DNA from 4 places in the Bradyrhizobium sp. 153 genome. Region 4 is predicted to be linked to each of the others. Evidence: predicted binding sites of a transcription regulator. Region 4 holds the regulator's gene; each other region holds the start of a gene.

Region 1 (4,191 bases), on a different contig from region 4:
TGCGCGCGGCCTGCGACAAGGCCGACGGCTCCGACGATGCGCTGGTGCAGGATCCCGTTTCCTGCAAGGCGGCGTTCAAGGTCGAGACGCTGCGCTGCGCGGCGGGCGAGAGCGGCGATCAGTGCCTCACTGACGCGCAGATCAAGGCCGTCAACACGCTGCACGCGCCCTACAAATTCCCGTTCGCGCTCGCCAATGGTCTCGACGATTATCCGGGCTGGGGCGTCTCCGGCGAGGACACGCCGGCAATCGGCCCGACCGGCGGCTGGGTCGCATGGTGGCTCGGCACCGCGCCGCCCGCGCAGCCGCCTGCGCCCAACAACGGCATCGCCTGGATCTACGGCGCCGGCGGCATCCAATATGTATTCGCGCGCGATCCCAAGCTCGACGTCACCACCTACAAGGTGGAGGAGCACAAGGCGCGGCTGATCGAGGTCTCCACGCTGATGGACTCGACCGATCCCGATCTCAGCCGCTTCCGGGTGCGCGGCGGCCGGCTGATCATGCTCGAGCACATGGCCGACTATGCGCAGAGCCCCTATGCCGGCATCCGCTATTTCGACAGCGTCGAGCGCAAGCTCGGCAAGGCGGAGACCGCGGAGTTCGCGCGGCTCTACACCGCGCCCGGAGTCGACCATGTCGGCTCCGGCGCGCCGGCCAATGTCGACATGCTGAGCGTGCTGGTCGACTGGGTCGAGCAGGGCAAGGCGCCCGGCGATCTCGAAGTCGCCGAGCAGAAGGTCGAAGCGCCGTCGTTCGCGACGCTGCGCGCGATGCCGCTGTGCCGCTGGCCGGCCTGGCCTCATTACAAGTCGGGCCCGGTGACGGAGGCCTCGAGCTTCACCTGCGCGCCGTAAACGCTCAGTCCAAGCCCGCCACTCCGGTGGGTAGGCGTTATCTCGTCGCCATCGCCTGTGCGCCTCCGAGCAATTGCGCATTGAGCCTGCCGCCGGAGAACAACATGTCGTCGAGCGCCTCGTCGATGTCGGCAGACACGACGGAATTGCCACCGTCTCGCGCGAGGCTCCCTTGCGCAAGCCGTCGCATCAATTCCTTGATGAAGGCACAGCTCGTGCCCTCACTGCGGCGGGCCGCTTCTGCGATGATTGCATCGTCGAGCGGCAGCCCCTTGCCGTAGAGCCGGACCAGCTTGCCGCGGCCGGTCTCGTCCGGCAGCGGGACTTCGATGGCCTGATCGATGCGGCCCGGGCGGCCGGCGAGGGCGCCTTCGAGGTCCTCAGGCCGGTTGGTGGTCAGGACGAACAGGATGTCCGCGTCCTCCTTCAGCCCGTCCATCTCGTTGAGCAACTTGTTCAGCATGGATTCTTCGCACGGCCCCATGTCGTCGCGGTCGCGGGCGATGAGATCGACATCCTCGATAACGACCATCGACGGCTGGAGCAGCCGTGCCAGACTCATATAAGCGCCGAGAAGCTCGATTTGCTCGGCGGTGATGATCAGTGTCGTGTGCCCGGGCAAATGAGTTGCCAGATAGCGGATCGTATGGGTCTTGCCGGTGCCCGGCGGTCCGTAAAGCAAGATGCCCTTACGTGTCGACTGGCCGAGCCGGCGCAATTGATCTCGGGTGTTGACGAAAGTCAGAACGTTGCGATTGAGCAGCCGCAGGGTCTGTTCGGGCAGGATCACCTCATCGCGCGCAACCGGCGGCAGCCGATGCACCGTGATGCCGCGCGAGCGGCCGCGATAGTCGGAATCGGCGTCGAGGGACAGGATCTTGCCGCGATAGCTGCGCGCAGCTTGCACGGCCTGCTCCAGCTCGCCAAAACACTGCTGCACGAGTGCCGCGCCCGCGGTGCCTGCCGGCACGAGGATCTCGATCCGAATTCCCGGTTCTCGGCTGTATTCGCGGTGGGCACACAGCAAGACCGCGTAACGAAGGCCATCCTGCTCGCACAGCCAGAGGCCGTTATCGAGACATTTGACCGGGCTCTTCTCGCCGACATCCACGTCGGAATATTGCAGCGGAGCAATCGCGAGCGCATTGCGGCCATCGCGGAGGAGCCGTGAGATCGACAGCGTTTCGTAGCGCTGTTCTTCGTTCAGCCCGAACAGCCGGATCGACTTGCCGAACAGTCCCTCGATCGCTGCCTGGACATCGACCCGCATATGGCCGGGAAACTGGCGGATGGTGGTCACGAGATTGCTACGCGAGACGTTGGCAAAATGCCAGTCAAGCACGTCGCAAGCGTATTCGAACTCCTCTTCCGACTCTTGCGGTGTGTTCACGGTGTCTGCTGCACGAATGCAGTCGCTGCACAGCCAGACCGTGCGGCTCCCGATCCGAACATCGGTCTGTCCCTCAGGCTTGCCGCAGAGTTCGCAGGGGGTCTTAATCTCTTCTAGCGTGATCCTCAGCGGATGTTGGCCGAGCCAGATATATTGCTGAGCCGACTTGAACAGCGCCTCGGCGACCGATTGCGGGTACGGACCGCAAGTGGCCTTCTCCTCCCGCTCGACCCGCGCTATCACCGCGGCCGCTTCACGCTCCGATTTGCCAAAAACCTGGCGGAGCAACCCGATGACAAACTCGTCCGGCGTTTCGTCATCATTGTGAATCACGAGCTGAGCCGGCTCGCGCTCGCCGCGCGCATCCTTCGTCATGAAATGATCCTATTGCAACCAAAACGAGTGAAGAACAAATATGGAACATAAAGGAGGGCGGCCGTCAAGCGCCAACGGGTGCGTCAAATTCCCGATGGAATTTCAATGCGCCATCCCACTCGCCGCCTTCGTGCCGCGTCGGCTTGACGATCGGCACGACCGCGATCGCCATGGCCATGCCGCATCGGCAACCCCTCTTTGACAACGCGGTTGGCCTCGCATTATATATTTCGTATGCGAAATAAGGAAGCCACAGCGAGCCACCATCGCCTGATCTACCTGCTGAGCGTCGCGCAACGCCGGTTGCAGCGCTGGATGGCGGCTCGGCCCGAGAGCGAGGTAACGCCGGCGCAGGCCGGGCTGCTGTTCATTCTCGGCAAGCAGGATGGTGTGCTGATCGGTGAGGCGGGTGCGGCGCTCGATCTTGGCCCGGCCGGCATTTCCGGCCTAGTCGATCGCACGGCAGCCGCCAAACTGATCGAGCGGCGGGCCGATCGCGAGGACGGACGCGCCTGGCGGATCTGGCTGACCCCGAAGGGGCGCAGCGCGCTGGCGCAGGCGAAGGCCAGCGCGGCGGAGGTCAATGCGGCGCTGACGGAAGGATTTACGGCTGCGGAGATCGACATCGTCGCACGCTGGCTGATGTGCATTCAGGACAAGTTTCCAAGAGGAGCAGACGAATGACCGAGCACGTCCGGATCGAGAACAACAGCGGAATTCTTACCCTTACGCTGGCGCGCCCCGACAAGAAGAACGCGCTGACGGACACGATGTACGGCAAGCTCGCCGACAGTATCGAATCCGCCGAGTTCGATCCGTCCGCTCGCGTGATCCTGATCCGCGGCGAGGGCGACATGTTCACTGCCGGCAACGACGTCGGCGAATTTGCCGCGGTTGCAGCGGGCAAGTCGGAAGGCAGCCGCAACGTCGTGCGGTTCATCCAGTCGCTGGCGCGTTGCACCCGGCCGCTGGTTGCGGCGGTGCAGGGCCGCGCCGTCGGCGTCGGCACCACGATGCTGCTGCATTGCGATCTCGTCGTCCTCGCCGACAATGCGCAATTGTCGACGCCCTTCGTCAGCCTCGCGCTGGTGCCGGAAGCGGCCTCCAGCCTGTTGATGCCGGCGCGGATCGGCTACGCCCGAGCTTATGAGATGTTCGCACTTGGCGAGACGGTGCCGGCGCAGGCCGCGCTGGAATGGGGCCTCGCCAACCGGGTGGTGCCGCTCGACACGCTCGATGCCGAGGCGCTTGCGCTCGCGCAGCGCCTGGCCCGCCAGCCGGCCGGTGCGCTCATCGCCACCAAGAAGCTGATGCGCAATGGCGAGGCGCTGGTTGCGCAGATGAACGCGGAGGGCGAGCAGTTCACGCAGCGCCTGCGCACCGCCGAAGCGCGCGAGGCGTTCACTGCCTTTGCAGAGCGCCGACCGCCGGATTTCACCAGGGTTGCGTGAGGGAACGCGGCCTGCCGGAGGCGCAGCGAGTACAACCCAGGTATTCGATTAAAGTCTTAACCAAACCTTGGCATGTCGCGGTGCAAGGTGGCTGCTCGTCAAGACTAGGCCCCCGACC
Region 2 (4,191 bases), on a different contig from region 4:
GAGGGCGGACAGGGCGCCGATGGAACGGATGAAATGACGGCGAGTGATCATGGACGCTCGATGGTGATGCTGGTTCTCGATGCGACCCGATTGGAGCGGAATTGGGGTGCGCTCGTGCAGACCGTCTGCATCTCCGTGCAGGGACCTGCACAAGATTACCGGAAATTCATGAGAACTGGAGCACTTTGCACTTGCGCAAATCAGTCGTCGCTCTCGTCCGAGCCGAACAGGCCGAACTGGGCCGCGTCGCGCGAGGGCTCGGCGAGACCGAGATGACGGAAGGCGTGCGAGGTGAGCAGGCGGCCGCGCGGGGTGCGCTGGAGATAGCCGCACTGGATCAGATAGGGCTCGATGATGTCCTCGATCGCATCGCGCGGCTCGGACAAAGCGGCGGCCATGGTCTCGACGCCGACCGGGCCGCCGCCATAGTTCTGCGCGATGGTCGTGAGGTAGCGGCGGTCCATGGCATCGAGGCCTGCGGCATCGACCTCGAGCGCGCTGAGTGCGTGGTCGGCGATCTTGCGGTCGATCTTGTCGGCATCGGCCGCCGAGGCGAAGTCGCGGACCCGGCGGAGCAGACGGCCCGCGATGCGCGGTGTGCCGCGGGCGCGGCGCGCGATCTCGTTGGCGCCATCGGCGGTCATGCCGACATTGAGCACGCGCGCGCCGCGGCTGACGATGCTTTCCAGTTCTTCAATGGTGTAGAAATTGAGCCGCACCGGAATGCCGAAGCGGTCGCGCAGCGGATTGGTCAGCAGGCCAGCGCGCGTGGTAGCGCCGACGAGGGTGAATTTCGACAGCTCGATCTTCACCGAGCGCGCCGCCGGGCCCTCGCCGATGATGAGGTCGAGCTGAAAGTCCTCCATCGCGGGATAGAGCACCTCTTCCACCGCCGGACTGAGGCGATGGATTTCGTCGATGAAGAGCACGTCGCGCTCTTCGAGGTTGGTGAGGAGAGCGGCGAGATCGCCGGCCTTGGCGATCACCGGCCCCGATGTGGCACGAAAGCCGACGCCCAGCTCCTTCGCCACGATCTGCGCCAGCGTGGTCTTGCCGAGACCCGGGGGACCCACGAACAGCACGTGATCCAGCGCCTCGCCGCGCTTGCGCGCCGCCTCGATGAAGATCGAGAGGTTCTTGCGCGCCTGCTGCTGGCCGACGAAGTCGGACAGCGATTGCGGGCGCAGCGCGGTGTCGCCGACATCATCGCTGCGGCGCTCGGGCGAGACCATGCGATTGGCCTTGGGATCGCTCACTTCGCGAGTTCCTTCAGGCCGAGGCGGATGAGCTGCGCGGTCTCGGCATTCTCGCCCGCACTACGCGAAGCCGACGCAATCGCCGCGGCGGCCTGCGGTTGGCCGTAGCCGAGATTGACCAGTGCGGAGATCGCATCCGCCACGGGGCGCGGCGCGCGCTGGTCGTCGACGGCGCCGGCGAGATGCACCACGGCCGGATCGACATTGGCAAAGGCCGGCGCCTTGTCCTTCAGTTCGGTGACGATGCGCTCGGCGACCTTGGGGCCGACGCCGGGCGTGCGCGCGACCGCCGCCTTGTCGCGGAGCGCGATGGCATTGGCGAGGTCAGCCGGCGACAAGGTGCCGAGCACGGCGAGCGCGACCTTGGCGCCGACGCCCTGCACGGTCTGGAGCAGGCGAAACCATTCACGCTCCTGGTCAGTGCGAAAGCCGAACAGTTTGATCTGGTCCTCGCGGACATAAGTCTCGATCGACAGCACGGCCGCTTCGCCCGGCGACGGCAGATGCTGCAACGTGCGTGACGAGCAATGCACCTGATAGCCAACGCCGCCGACGTCGAGGATGACGAAATCCTCGCCGTAAGTATCGATCAGCCCCTTGAGCTTGCCGATCATATCCCCACGACCTTCAGCCTGAGCGCGGTGCTCTGGCGGTGATGAGCGTGGGTGATGGCGATGGCGAGCGCGTCGGCGGCATCCGCCGACGGCGGCTCGGCCTTGGGCAGCAAAATCTTGAGCATCATCGCGATCTGTTGCTTGTCGGCGTGACCGGCGCCGACCACCGTCTTCTTGACCTGGTTCGGCGCATATTCGGCGACAACGATGCCGAACATTGCGGGCGCCAGCATGGCAACGCCGCGGGCCTGGCCGAGCTTCAGTGTCGCAACGCCGTCCTTGTTGACAAAGGTCTGCTCGACCGCGGCTTCCATCGGCCGGTGATCGGACAGAACGGCCGCGAGCCCCTCATGGATCGCAAGCAGCCGGCTCGCCAACGGCAAGTCGTCCGGCGGTTCCACCGAGCCGCAGGCGACGTAGATCAGACGGTTGCCCTCAGCCTCGATCACGCCCCAGCCGGTGCGGCGCAGGCCGGGGTCGATGCCGATGATGCGAACGGGGCCGCGAATCGGGAGCGCAGTCATGGGCCAGTGATAGCGGCTGGCCGCCCGAAGCGAAACAGAAACAGAACGGAAGTAACAGGGGAAGTGGGATACCGCGGGGCGCACCGCCGCTCAGCACACATTCCGGTGTCATACCCGCGAAGGCGGGTATCCAGTATGCCGCGGCTTATCGGTATTGTTCGAACGTCTCTGGAATACTGGGTCGCCCGGTCAAGCCGGGCGACGACAGCGGAGGGTTGAGGGCCTAGCCGCCCATCTTCGCCATCAGCGCGTCCGACACCTCGAAATTGGCGTAGACGTTCTGGACGTCGTCGTGCTCATTCAGCATGTCCATCAATTTGAGCAGCTTCTCGCCGGTCTCGTCGTCGACCGACACCGTGTTCTGCGGCTTCCAGATCAGCGCGGCCTTGCGCGGCTCACCGAACTTGGCTTCCAGCGCCTTGGCGACGTCGCGATAGCTTTCGGTCGAGGCGTAGATCTCGTGTCCGCCCTCGCCGGAGATCACGTCGTCGGCGCCGGCCTCGATTGCCGCGTCCAGCACGGCATCGTCAGACGCGACGCTGCGATCGTATTCGATGATGCCGGTACGGTCGAACATGAAGGAGACCGAGCCGGTTTCGCCGAGATTGCCGCCGGACTTGGTGAAGAAGGAGCGGATATCGGACGCGGCGCGGTTGCGGTTGTCAGTCAGCGCCTCGACGATGACGGCGACGCCGCCGGGGCCGTAGCCCTCGTAGCGGATCTCGTCATAATTCTCGCCCTCGCTGCCGAGCGCCTTCTTGATGGCGCGCTCGATATTGTCCTTCGGCATGTTCTCCTGGCGCGCGGCGATCACGGCGGCGCGCAGGCGCGGGTTCATGGCGGGGTCGGGTGTACCCAGCTTGGCCGCGACGGTGATTTCCCGCGCCAGCTTGCCGAACAGCTTCGACTTCTGGGCATCCTGCCGCCCCTTGCGGTGCATGATGTTCTTGAATTGGGAATGTCCGGCCATGCGTGGTCTCTTGAAGGGTCTTGGGATCGTTCGCCGATGGGTGGGAGGCGCGGCCTTATAGGCCGCCAACCCACCGGAATCAAAGGGATCTGCTGCTCTAAGGTAGCACTGTAAAGGTAGCCGCCGTAATGGCCTCTGCCTAGGTCTCAGGCATCGTTAACCCTGACTTCATTTCAGCCTGCGAAAATAGCGTCCGACCGTCCCCCGACCAGAGAGACCCGATGGCGTTCGGACTATTTCGGAAGCGTCTGCCGGACATGGCTGCGCCTGCGGCAGCCCCGCAGGCTGCGCAACCGGTGGCTCATTCCGAGCCCGCCGGGACCGCCGATGGCGACTCGGCCCGCGAGATCCTGGAACTGCTGGAACTCGAGCTCGGCGCGATGATCCGGCAGCTCGAGCGCGCCGCCAATTCGGTGGCCGGCGGCGCCGAGGCGACCGCGGCAACCCTTGCCGCCATTCGCGACCGCACCGACGCCCTGACCGGCCGCACCAACGCGGCGCAATCGACCGCCTCGACCTTCGCCCATGCCGCCGACAAGTTCACGCAGTCCGCACTGGGAATCGGAGCGCAGGTTCGCGAGGCAGGCAAGCTCGCCGACGAGGCCAGCGCCGCCGCGCAGGAAGCCCGCGCCAATGTCGATCGCCTGCGCGAGTCCTCCGCCGCCATCGGCAATGTCGTCAATCTGATCGCGCAGATCGCACGGCAGACGACGCTGCTCGCGCTCAACTCGACCATCGAGGCCGCGCGCGCCGGCGCGGCCGGCAAAGGCTTTGCAGTTGTCGCGACGGAAGTGAAGGCGCTCGCAGTGCAGACCCAGGGCGCGACC
Region 3 (4,191 bases), on a different contig from region 4:
CAACCTGGAACCCGAGACAATTCCCGTTATTCAGGTGAGCCGCCCTATTCCGCCAAATGCACCCGTCGGTCCTCGCCCACCTCGATCCCGGGTGCGACCACGACCTCCCAAGGATGGCCATCGGGATCGGTGAAATAGCCGGAATAGCCGCCGTAATCAGTCTCGTGCGCCGCTTTCAGCAGCGCTGCACCCTTGTCGACAGCGAAAGCCAGCACCGTATCGACCTCCTCGCGCGTCCGGCAGTTCCAGGCGAGCGTCATCCCGCGAAATGCCGGCGGTCTTGGATTGTCCGGCAACCCGGCGTCGGCGGCGAGCTGATCCCAGGGATACAAGGCGAGCACCGGACCACCGGTGTCGTAGAATGCGACCGCCTCACCGGTCGCCTTGAGCAGGCGCGAGAAACCGAGCGCCTCGTAAAAGGCAATGCTGGCGCGGATGTTGCTGACACCGAGCGTGACTACGGTCAGCCGCGGCACCGGCACGGTGGTTTCCTCACTCATGTTACGCCTCGTCCACTTCGCGATCAGAACAGGCTGAGCTGATCGCCGTTCCGCTTCGGCCGCGCGAAGTGATCGGTGGTCAGCTTGGAGCGCCGCTTGTTGAGGCCGAGCCTGTCGCAGGCGATCTCGAAGCGACGGCCGATGGTCCAGGCCATCGGGCCGGTCCCCTTCATCCGCTCGCCCCATTTCGCATCGTAGTCGCGGCCGCCGCGCATGTCGCGGATCAGCGTGAAGACGTGGCGGTAGCGGTCTGGATAGTTCGCCATCAGCCATTCGCGAAACAGATCGCGGACCTCGAGCGGCAGCCGCAGCAGCACGTAGGAGGCTTCCTTGACGCCGGCATGGGCTGCGGCATCAAGAATGCGCTCGATCTCGGAATCGTTCAGCGCGGGGATCACGGGCGCGACCATCACAGTGGTCGGAATGCCCGCCTCCGAGAGCTGCTTGAGCGCTTCCAGTCGCTTCGGCGGCGTCGCCGCCCGCGGCTCCATGGTGCGCGCGAGCCTCGGATCGAGCGAGGTGACGGAGATCGCGACCTTGGCGAGGTTGCGCTTGGCCATCCGCGCGAGAATGTCGATATCGCGCACCACCAGGACCGATTTGGTGACGATGCCGACGGGATGCCCGGCGCGCTCCAGCACCTCTAGGATGCCTCGCATGATCTTTCGCTCGCGCTCGATCGGCTGATAGGGATCGGTGTTGGTGCCGATCGCGATCATCCGCGGCTCGTAGCCGCTGGCAGCGAGTTCCTTCTCGAGCAGCGCCGCCGCCTCGGGCTTGGCAAACAGTTTGGACTCGAAGTCGAGCCCGGGAGACAGGCCGAGATAGGCGTGCGTCGGCCGCGCGAAGCAATAGACGCAGCCGTGCTCGCAGCCGCGATAGGGGTTGATCGAGCGGTCGAAACCGATGTCGGGGGAATCGTTGCGGGTGATCACCTTGCGTGAGGTGTCGATCCCGACCGTGGTCTTGAACGGCGGCAGTTCCTCCAGGCTCTGCCAGCCATCGTCGAAGGCGACGCGGGCCTCGGCCTCGTAACGGCCGCTGGCGTTGGACTGGACGCCCCGCCCTCGCCTGCGTGCGCGATCGATGGCGACGCCAAGCTCGGGAAAATCGACAGGAAAATCAGAAGGCGCACCCGCCGGCTCGGAGGGCGCCGTAACCGGCGGGTGCTTGAGGGCACGAGAAGATGCTCGACTCATGAACCCAACATAGCACGCGCCCAGAACAAATCAAGAACAAGAGCAAAAACGCGGAAACAACCCCATGCACAGTAGCGCTGCCCAAACTTCGGGCGCGCGCCCTTGACCTCACGCAACACCGGCGGGGCGGCGATCCCGTTTCATGGCGAAGGGATCAATCGCGCCGGAACAATGTTGATGACGATCGCTGGGTGAAGGTCGGCAAGAACATGACAAATCAACGACAATTGCGCGCCGCGAGCAGCGAACTCGATCTCCTCGATCGCTACTGGCGTGCCGCCAACTATCTCTCGGTCGGGCAAATCTATCTCCTCGACAATCCGCTGTTGCGCGAACCGCTACGGCCCGAGCACATCAAGCCGCGCCTGCTCGGCCATTGGGGCACGACGCCCGGCCTGAACTTCATCTATGCTCACCTCAACCGCGTCATCCGTGCGCTCGACCTCAACGTGATCTACGTCTGCGGTCCCGGCCATGGCGGCCCGGGCATGGTTGCCAACACCTATCTGGAAGGCAGCTACAGCGAGATCTATCCCGACATCGCGCGCGATACTGAGGGATTGCGCAAGCTGTTCAGGCAGTTCTCCTTCCCCGGCGGCATTCCGAGCCACGCGGCGCCGGAAACGCCGGGCTCGATCCACGAGGGCGGCGAGCTCGGCTATGCGCTGGTGCACGCCTATGGCGCGGCATTCGACAATCCCGACCTCATCGTCGCCTGCGTCGTCGGCGACGGCGAGGCCGAAACCGGCCCGCTGGCGGCGTCGTGGCACTCGAACAAGTTCTTGAACCCGGCCCATGACGGCGCGGTGCTGCCGATCCTGCACCTCAACGGCTACAAGATCGCCAACCCCACCGTGCTCGGGCGGATGCGCAACGAAGAGATCCGCGACCTCTTCCGCGGGCTCGGCCATGAGCCGCTGTTCGTCGAAGGCGACGATCCCAAATTGATGCACCAGGCCATGGCGGATGCGCTCGACGTCGCGCTCGTCAGCATCCGCTCGATCCAGCAGCACGCCCGCGATGGGCGCAAAAGCGTCGAGCGACCGCGCTGGCCGATGATCGTGCTGCGCAGCCCCAAGGGCTGGACCGGCCCGAAGGAGGTTGACGGCAAGAAGGTCGAAGGTTTTTGGCGCGCGCATCAGGTGCCCGTTGCGAGTTGCCGCGAGAATCCGGCGCATCTGAAGGTGCTCGAAGACTGGATGCGCAGCTATGAGCCGGACAAGTTGTTCGACCCCAGCGGGGCGCTGATTCCCGAGCTTCAGGCGCTCGCGCCCGAAGGCCAGCGGCGAATGGGGACCAATCCGCATGCCAATGGCGGACTGTTGAAGAAGGAGCTGAAGCTGCCGGACTTCCGCAGCTTCGCTGTCGAGGTACCGCAGCCCGGCGGTGTCGTGGCGGAAGCCACACGCGAGCTCGGCAAATTCCTGCGCGACGTCGTTCGCCTCAACGCCGAGGCGCGCAATTTCCGCATCATGGGCCCGGACGAGACGGCATCAAACCGGTTAGACGCGGTGTTCGAGGCAACCGAACGCGTCTGGATGGAGCCAACCGAATCTTACGACGTGCATCTCGCGCAGGACGGCCGCGTCATGGAGGTCCTGAGCGAGCATCTCTGTCAAGGCTGGCTCGAAGGCTATCTGCTCACCGGCAGGCACGGCTTCTTCTCCTGCTACGAGGCCTTCATCCACATCGTCGATTCCATGTTCAACCAGCACGCCAAATGGCTGAAGGTGACGCGCGATCTGCCATGGCGCCGCCCGATCGCCTCGCTCAACTATCTCTTGACCTCGCATGTCTGGCGCCAGGACCACAACGGCTTCAGCCATCAGGATCCTGGTTTCGTCGATCTCGTCGCCAACAAGAAGGCTGACATCGTCCGCATCTATTTCCCGCCTGATACCAACACGCTGTTGTGGATCGTCGATCATTGCCTGCGCACCTACAACCGCATCAACGTCATCGTCGCGGGCAAGCAGCCGGCGCCGCAATGGCTGTCGATGCAGGAGGCGGCTACGCATTGCGACGCCGGCATCGGCATCTGGACCTGGGCGGGCACGGAGGAGGCAAACGCAGAGCCCGACGTCGTGATGGCCTGCGCCGGCGACGTGCCGACACTGGAGACGCTCGCCGCCGTCGACCTGCTGCGCAAGGCGCTGCCCGAATTGAAGATCCGCGTCGTCAACGTCGTCGACCTCATGACGCTGCAACCTCGGGCGCAGCATCCGCACGGCCTCTCCGACCGCGACTTCGACAGCCTGTTCACATCGGACAAGCCGGTGATCTTCGCCTATCACGGCTATCCTTATCTCATTCACCGGCTGACTTATAACCGCACCAATCATACCGGCATGCATGTGCGCGGATTTGCCGAGGAAGGCACCACGACGACGCCGTTCGACATGGTCGTGCTCAACGGGCTCGACCGCTACCATCTCGCGATCGAGGCGATCGAGCGCGTGCCGGGGCTTGCGACCAGGGCTGCGCAGGTCAAG
Region 4 (4,191 bases):
CGACCACGCCCTATGCCGCCTTCCACTTCCATCGCGTCACCCCGTTCGGCGTGCTCGCCAATCTCGGCGCGATGCCGGTGGTCTCGGCACTGGTGATGCCGGCTGGCCTGTTGGGACTGCTCGCGGCTCCCTTTGGGCTTGACAGCGTGTTCTGGTGGCTGATGGGGATCGGCATCGACTGGATGGTCGCGGTGTCGCGCTGGGTGGCGGCACTGCCGGGTGCAGTCGGCCGGATCCCTGCCTTCGGCACCGCGCCGCTGATCGCGGCAAGCCTCGGGATCATCTTGATGGGCCTGTTGCGCACGCCCTTGCGCTGGTCTGGCGCCTTGGTGCTGCTGGCCGCCATCGCGTGGGGCCTGTCGGTGCGGCAGCCCGACATCCTGATTGCCGGGGACGGCGCCAGCGTCGCGGTGCGGGGCAGGGACGGGCAGTTGCATGTGATCCGGGCGAGCAAGGATGGCTTTCTGCTCAAAGAGTGGTTAGCTGCCGACGCCGATCCGCGCGATGCCGGGAGTAGCTCGCTGGCTGACGGCGTGTCGTGCGACGAGTCCGGCTGTGTGACGCCGCTTGCCGACGGTCGGCTGGTCGCGCTTTCACTGCGCATCGATGCGCTGGCTGAGGATTGCAGTCGCGCCGCGCTGGTGGTCACGACGCGCCCCGCGCCGCCCGATTGCGCGGCGATGGTGGTCGACCGGCAGCGTCTCACCAGCCAGGGCGCGCTGGCGTTGACGCAGCGTGGTGACGGCTTTGCGATACAGGCGGTGAGAGCAAGAGGCACAAGCCGTCCCTGGTTGCCGGCCGGCGCCGGCGAGGGTGATTTCGATGGGAGCCTTGTGCCGAGGACGGCCGCGGCCCGCAACCGGGATGCAACGCCGGCGGAGACCGACTTGCAGGTCGACGATTAGGGGCCGGACGATTAAAAACAAATGCGAAGAGTAGGTCCGGGTCCGACCGGACTCCGCAGCACACAAATTATACCATCTCGCCGGCCTCGGCCGGCGATGGCATTTCAATCCTGGCCCGACCCCGCGGGCGGGGACGGCTCAGCCAATCGGCAGGCGCGTGATCGTCGACCGGCTATCGGCAACGATCTGCGGCTTGTGCTCGCGCTCGCTGACCGGCTGCGTCACCGGCAATTGCAGCACGGTTGCGCGCTGGCCTTCGACGAGCTGCGTCACCAGCACGTATTTGCCGTCGGGGAATTCGATCGCGTCATGATGGCGGTCGGGTATGTGCGGATCGATCTTGCCGAACTTGCCGACGCGGGAGTTGATGGTGCGCGTCCAGATCCAGCGATTATCGTAACGGACGTTGTCGGCGAAGGCGAGCTCCGTTCCCGGCAGCAGGCAGACGGCCACGGTCGGATCGGCCGCGGAAGCAAAGCCGCGCGTTGAGGTGCCGCGGAACGTTGTCGACACGATCGTCTCGCCGACTTCGGCGGGGCGAGATGCAACGGCATGCAGGCTGTAGTCACACATCGGGTGCTCCTCATTCGAAGATAGCAACCCGCGCCTCCTTCGGAGGCGCAAGCCTCTATCAGAGTGGAAGCACGTAACGCTCTGCTCGGTTGTGGGCAAATCTGCGGCTGGCGTTGCCGGACACGATCACATTATCTTTCCCGAAGTCATAGGAACAAAGCTCGCTTCAGTGCATTCGGCGGATGCGAGCGCCCGTGGCCTGCGGGCGCCGAGAGGGGGAATGTGGCCAGCTTCGCCGTGGCTGTCGGTTGATGGGAGTTTAGGCGTTGCGGAATAGCTCGCTCCCTACGTGCGCAGATTGCGTGCATGGTGCTGCAATTGAGTTGCGAATGCTTGCGCGGCCGATGCAAGCGATCAGCACGCTGCGAAGGCGCTTAAAGCGATCCTGCGCACGATCTCTTCACAAGCGATGCGTGCTTGGAGCCGCATGCCGAGGATGGAGCGCCGGAGAGAGGGGCCGGATAATCTGCGCAAGACCAAAAGACTATCCAGCTGGAGCGGACCATCGTCCGCTCCAATCGGAATCATTGGTATCGAATGACCGCTGGCCCGTCTCAGTACTTGCGGTACAGCCCGATCAGCTTGCCCTGAATCTTCACCCGGTTCGGCGGCAGGATGCGCACCTCGTAGGCGGCATTGGCGGGCTCGAGCGCGATCGACGCCCCCCGGCGACGAAAGCGCTTGAGCGTCGCTTCCTCGTCGTCGATCAGGGCCACCACGATGTCGCCGGTATCGGCGCTCTCGTTACGCTGGATCAGCGCCATGTCGCCATCGAGAATGCCGGCTTCGACCATCGAATCGCCGCGCACTTCGAGTGCGTAGTGTTCGCCCGAGCCGAGCATGTCGGGCGGCACGCTAATGGTGTGACTGCGGGTCTGCAACGCTTCGATCGGCGTGCCGGCCGCGATGCGACCCATCACGGGCACCGCAACGGGACGCTCGCCTTCGTCCGCGGAAGAACTGGAGCTCGCGCGCACCTTGCCGAGATTGCCCTCGATGACGCTCGGCGTGAAGCCGCGGCGGCTGCCGGCGGCGGCCTGGAGCTCGGGCAGCTTGATCACCTCGATGGCGCGGGCGCGGTTGGGCAGGCGGCGGATGAAGCCGCGCTCCTCGAGCGCGGTGATCAGGCGATGGATGCCCGATTTCGAGCGCAGGTCGAGCGCATCCTTCATCTCGTCGAAGGAGGGCGGCACGCCACTTTCCTTCAGACGTTCGCTGATGAACCGCAGAAGCTCGTATTGTTTGCGCGTTAACATCTCGACCAAAGTCCCCCGGTTGATGTCGTTCGATTCCGAGACGCTAAATTGGAGCGGTGAACCGCTACATGCTCGAAACAAATCATGAACGGACACTATATGTTCGATATGTGTTCCGCAACTGCTTAATTTACCGTGAACGGGACAAAGTTCGCGGAACGCGTGTGGTGGATGCGTTCAGACGGGCAGGCGCAGGACCTCGCAAGGCGAGCCGGCTTCTGCCTTCGGAGCGAACGGTGCGCGGACGAGAAGTGCCTGTGCTGCAGCGAGATTCGCAAGCAGCGAGGAATCCTGGTGATTGACGGGAAGGGCCACCAACGTGCCATCGTCGCGCGTCTCCAGATGTGCGCGCAGATAGTCCGCGCGCATATCGTTTGCATCCACATCGCGGCCGAGCACGGCGCGTTCTTGTCGGTGATGAATCATGGATCGTCCCGACAAGGCGCGAATCAGCGGCACCAGGAACAGGAAGGCGCACACGTAGGATGACACAGGATTGCCCGGCAGGCCGATCACGCGCATCGCGCCGAGCCGCCCATGCATCATCGGCTTGCCCGGGCGCATCGCGATCTTCCAGAACGCCATCGCGATGCCTTCGTCCCTCAACGCCTGCTGGACCAGATCATGGTCGCCGACCGACGCGCCGCCGCTCGTGACCAGGATCTCGGCGCCGCTCTCGCGGGCGCGGCGGATGCCGGCAGTGGTGGCCTCCAGCGTATCGGCGGCAATGCCGAGGTCGATGGTATCGGCCCCCTCGCTGCGGGCGAGCGCGTGCAGGGCATAGCCGTTGGAATAGACGACCTGGCCGTGAGCGGGTGTGGTTCCCGGCATGACCAGCTCGTCGCCGGTGGCGAGGATCGCGACCTTCGGACGGCGGCAGACGGCAAGCTGCGGATGATTCATGGCGGCGGCGAGCGCGAGATCGCGCTCGGTGAGACGGGTTCCCTTGCGCAGGAGCACGTCTCCTTCGGAGAAGTCGACGCCCGCGGGGCGGATGTGGCGGCCGGCAATCGCGGCTTCCTTGATCGTGATGCGCTTGCCGTCCGCAACCGTGTCCTCCTGGATCACGACCGCGTCGGCACCGTTGGGAATGACGCCGCCGGTGAAGATCCGCACGGCTTCGCCGGGGCCCAGCGTTCCCGCGAACGGACGACCCGCCGCCACTTCGCCAATCAAGGTGAGCGTACTATCGAGCTTTGTTGCATCGCTCGCGCGCACCGCGTAGCCGTCCATCGCCGACATTGCTTCCGGCGGCTGTGTGCGCAGCGCCGGGACATCGCGTGCGAGCACGCGATGATAGGCCTCGTTGAGGGAAACCATCGCTTCAGGCAGCGGCTCCGCACCCGCCAGCACCGCGGCAAGCGCGTCAGAAACCGGCATCAGGGCCAAGGGCGGAAACTCCTGCTGAGCATATCGGCAATGGGCGGCGAAAGTTCTAGCCGAGTGCAGGCGCGAGG

What was found. The regulator LexA, encoded in region 4, represses DNA repair genes until DNA is damaged. The targets are predictions, from matches to a motif close to TGTTCNNNNTGTGTTCNG.
Region 1: a site for LexA is predicted at 2,653-2,670, ahead of IVA91_RS20430 (ATP-dependent Clp protease adaptor ClpS). Genes of this name have one in related genera too.
Region 2: a site for LexA is predicted at 2,425-2,442, ahead of ruvC (crossover junction endodeoxyribonuclease RuvC). Genes of this name have one in related genera too.
Region 3: a site for LexA is predicted at 1,721-1,738, ahead of IVA91_RS14190 (PA0069 family radical SAM protein). Genes of this name have one in related genera too.

The regions. Positions count from the first base shown of each region.
Region 1 covers NZ_JADPKH010000082.1:234,009-238,199, reverse strand. Annotated here, with positions in the region: partial or broken gene IVA91_RS20435 (tannase/feruloyl esterase family alpha/beta hydrolase) at 1-857, shown strand, start outside; gene IVA91_RS20430 (ATP-dependent Clp protease adaptor ClpS) at 895-2,622, opposite strand; gene IVA91_RS20425 (MarR family winged helix-turn-helix transcriptional regulator) at 2,857-3,306, shown strand; gene IVA91_RS20420 (enoyl-CoA hydratase) at 3,303-4,073, shown strand.
Region 2 covers NZ_JADPKH010000016.1:6,000-10,190, forward strand. Annotated here, with positions in the region: gene IVA91_RS03725 (metallophosphoesterase) at 1-51, opposite strand, end outside; gene ruvB (Holliday junction branch migration DNA helicase RuvB) at 201-1,232, opposite strand; gene ruvA (Holliday junction branch migration protein RuvA) at 1,253-1,870, opposite strand; gene ruvC (crossover junction endodeoxyribonuclease RuvC) at 1,867-2,394, opposite strand; gene IVA91_RS03745 (YebC/PmpR family DNA-binding transcriptional regulator) at 2,618-3,364, opposite strand; gene IVA91_RS03750 (methyl-accepting chemotaxis protein) at 3,586-4,191, shown strand, end outside.
Region 3 covers NZ_JADPKH010000053.1:300,314-304,504, forward strand. Annotated here, with positions in the region: gene IVA91_RS14185 (VOC family protein) at 45-500, opposite strand; gene IVA91_RS14190 (PA0069 family radical SAM protein) at 524-1,699, opposite strand; gene IVA91_RS14195 (phosphoketolase family protein) at 1,909-4,191, shown strand, end outside.
Region 4 covers NZ_JADPKH010000128.1:106,206-110,396, forward strand. Annotated here, with positions in the region: gene IVA91_RS30620 (ComEC/Rec2 family competence protein) at 1-905, shown strand, start outside; gene IVA91_RS30625 (hypothetical protein) at 1,044-1,478, opposite strand; gene lexA (transcriptional repressor LexA) at 2,033-2,734, opposite strand; gene glp (gephyrin-like molybdotransferase Glp) at 2,912-4,123, opposite strand.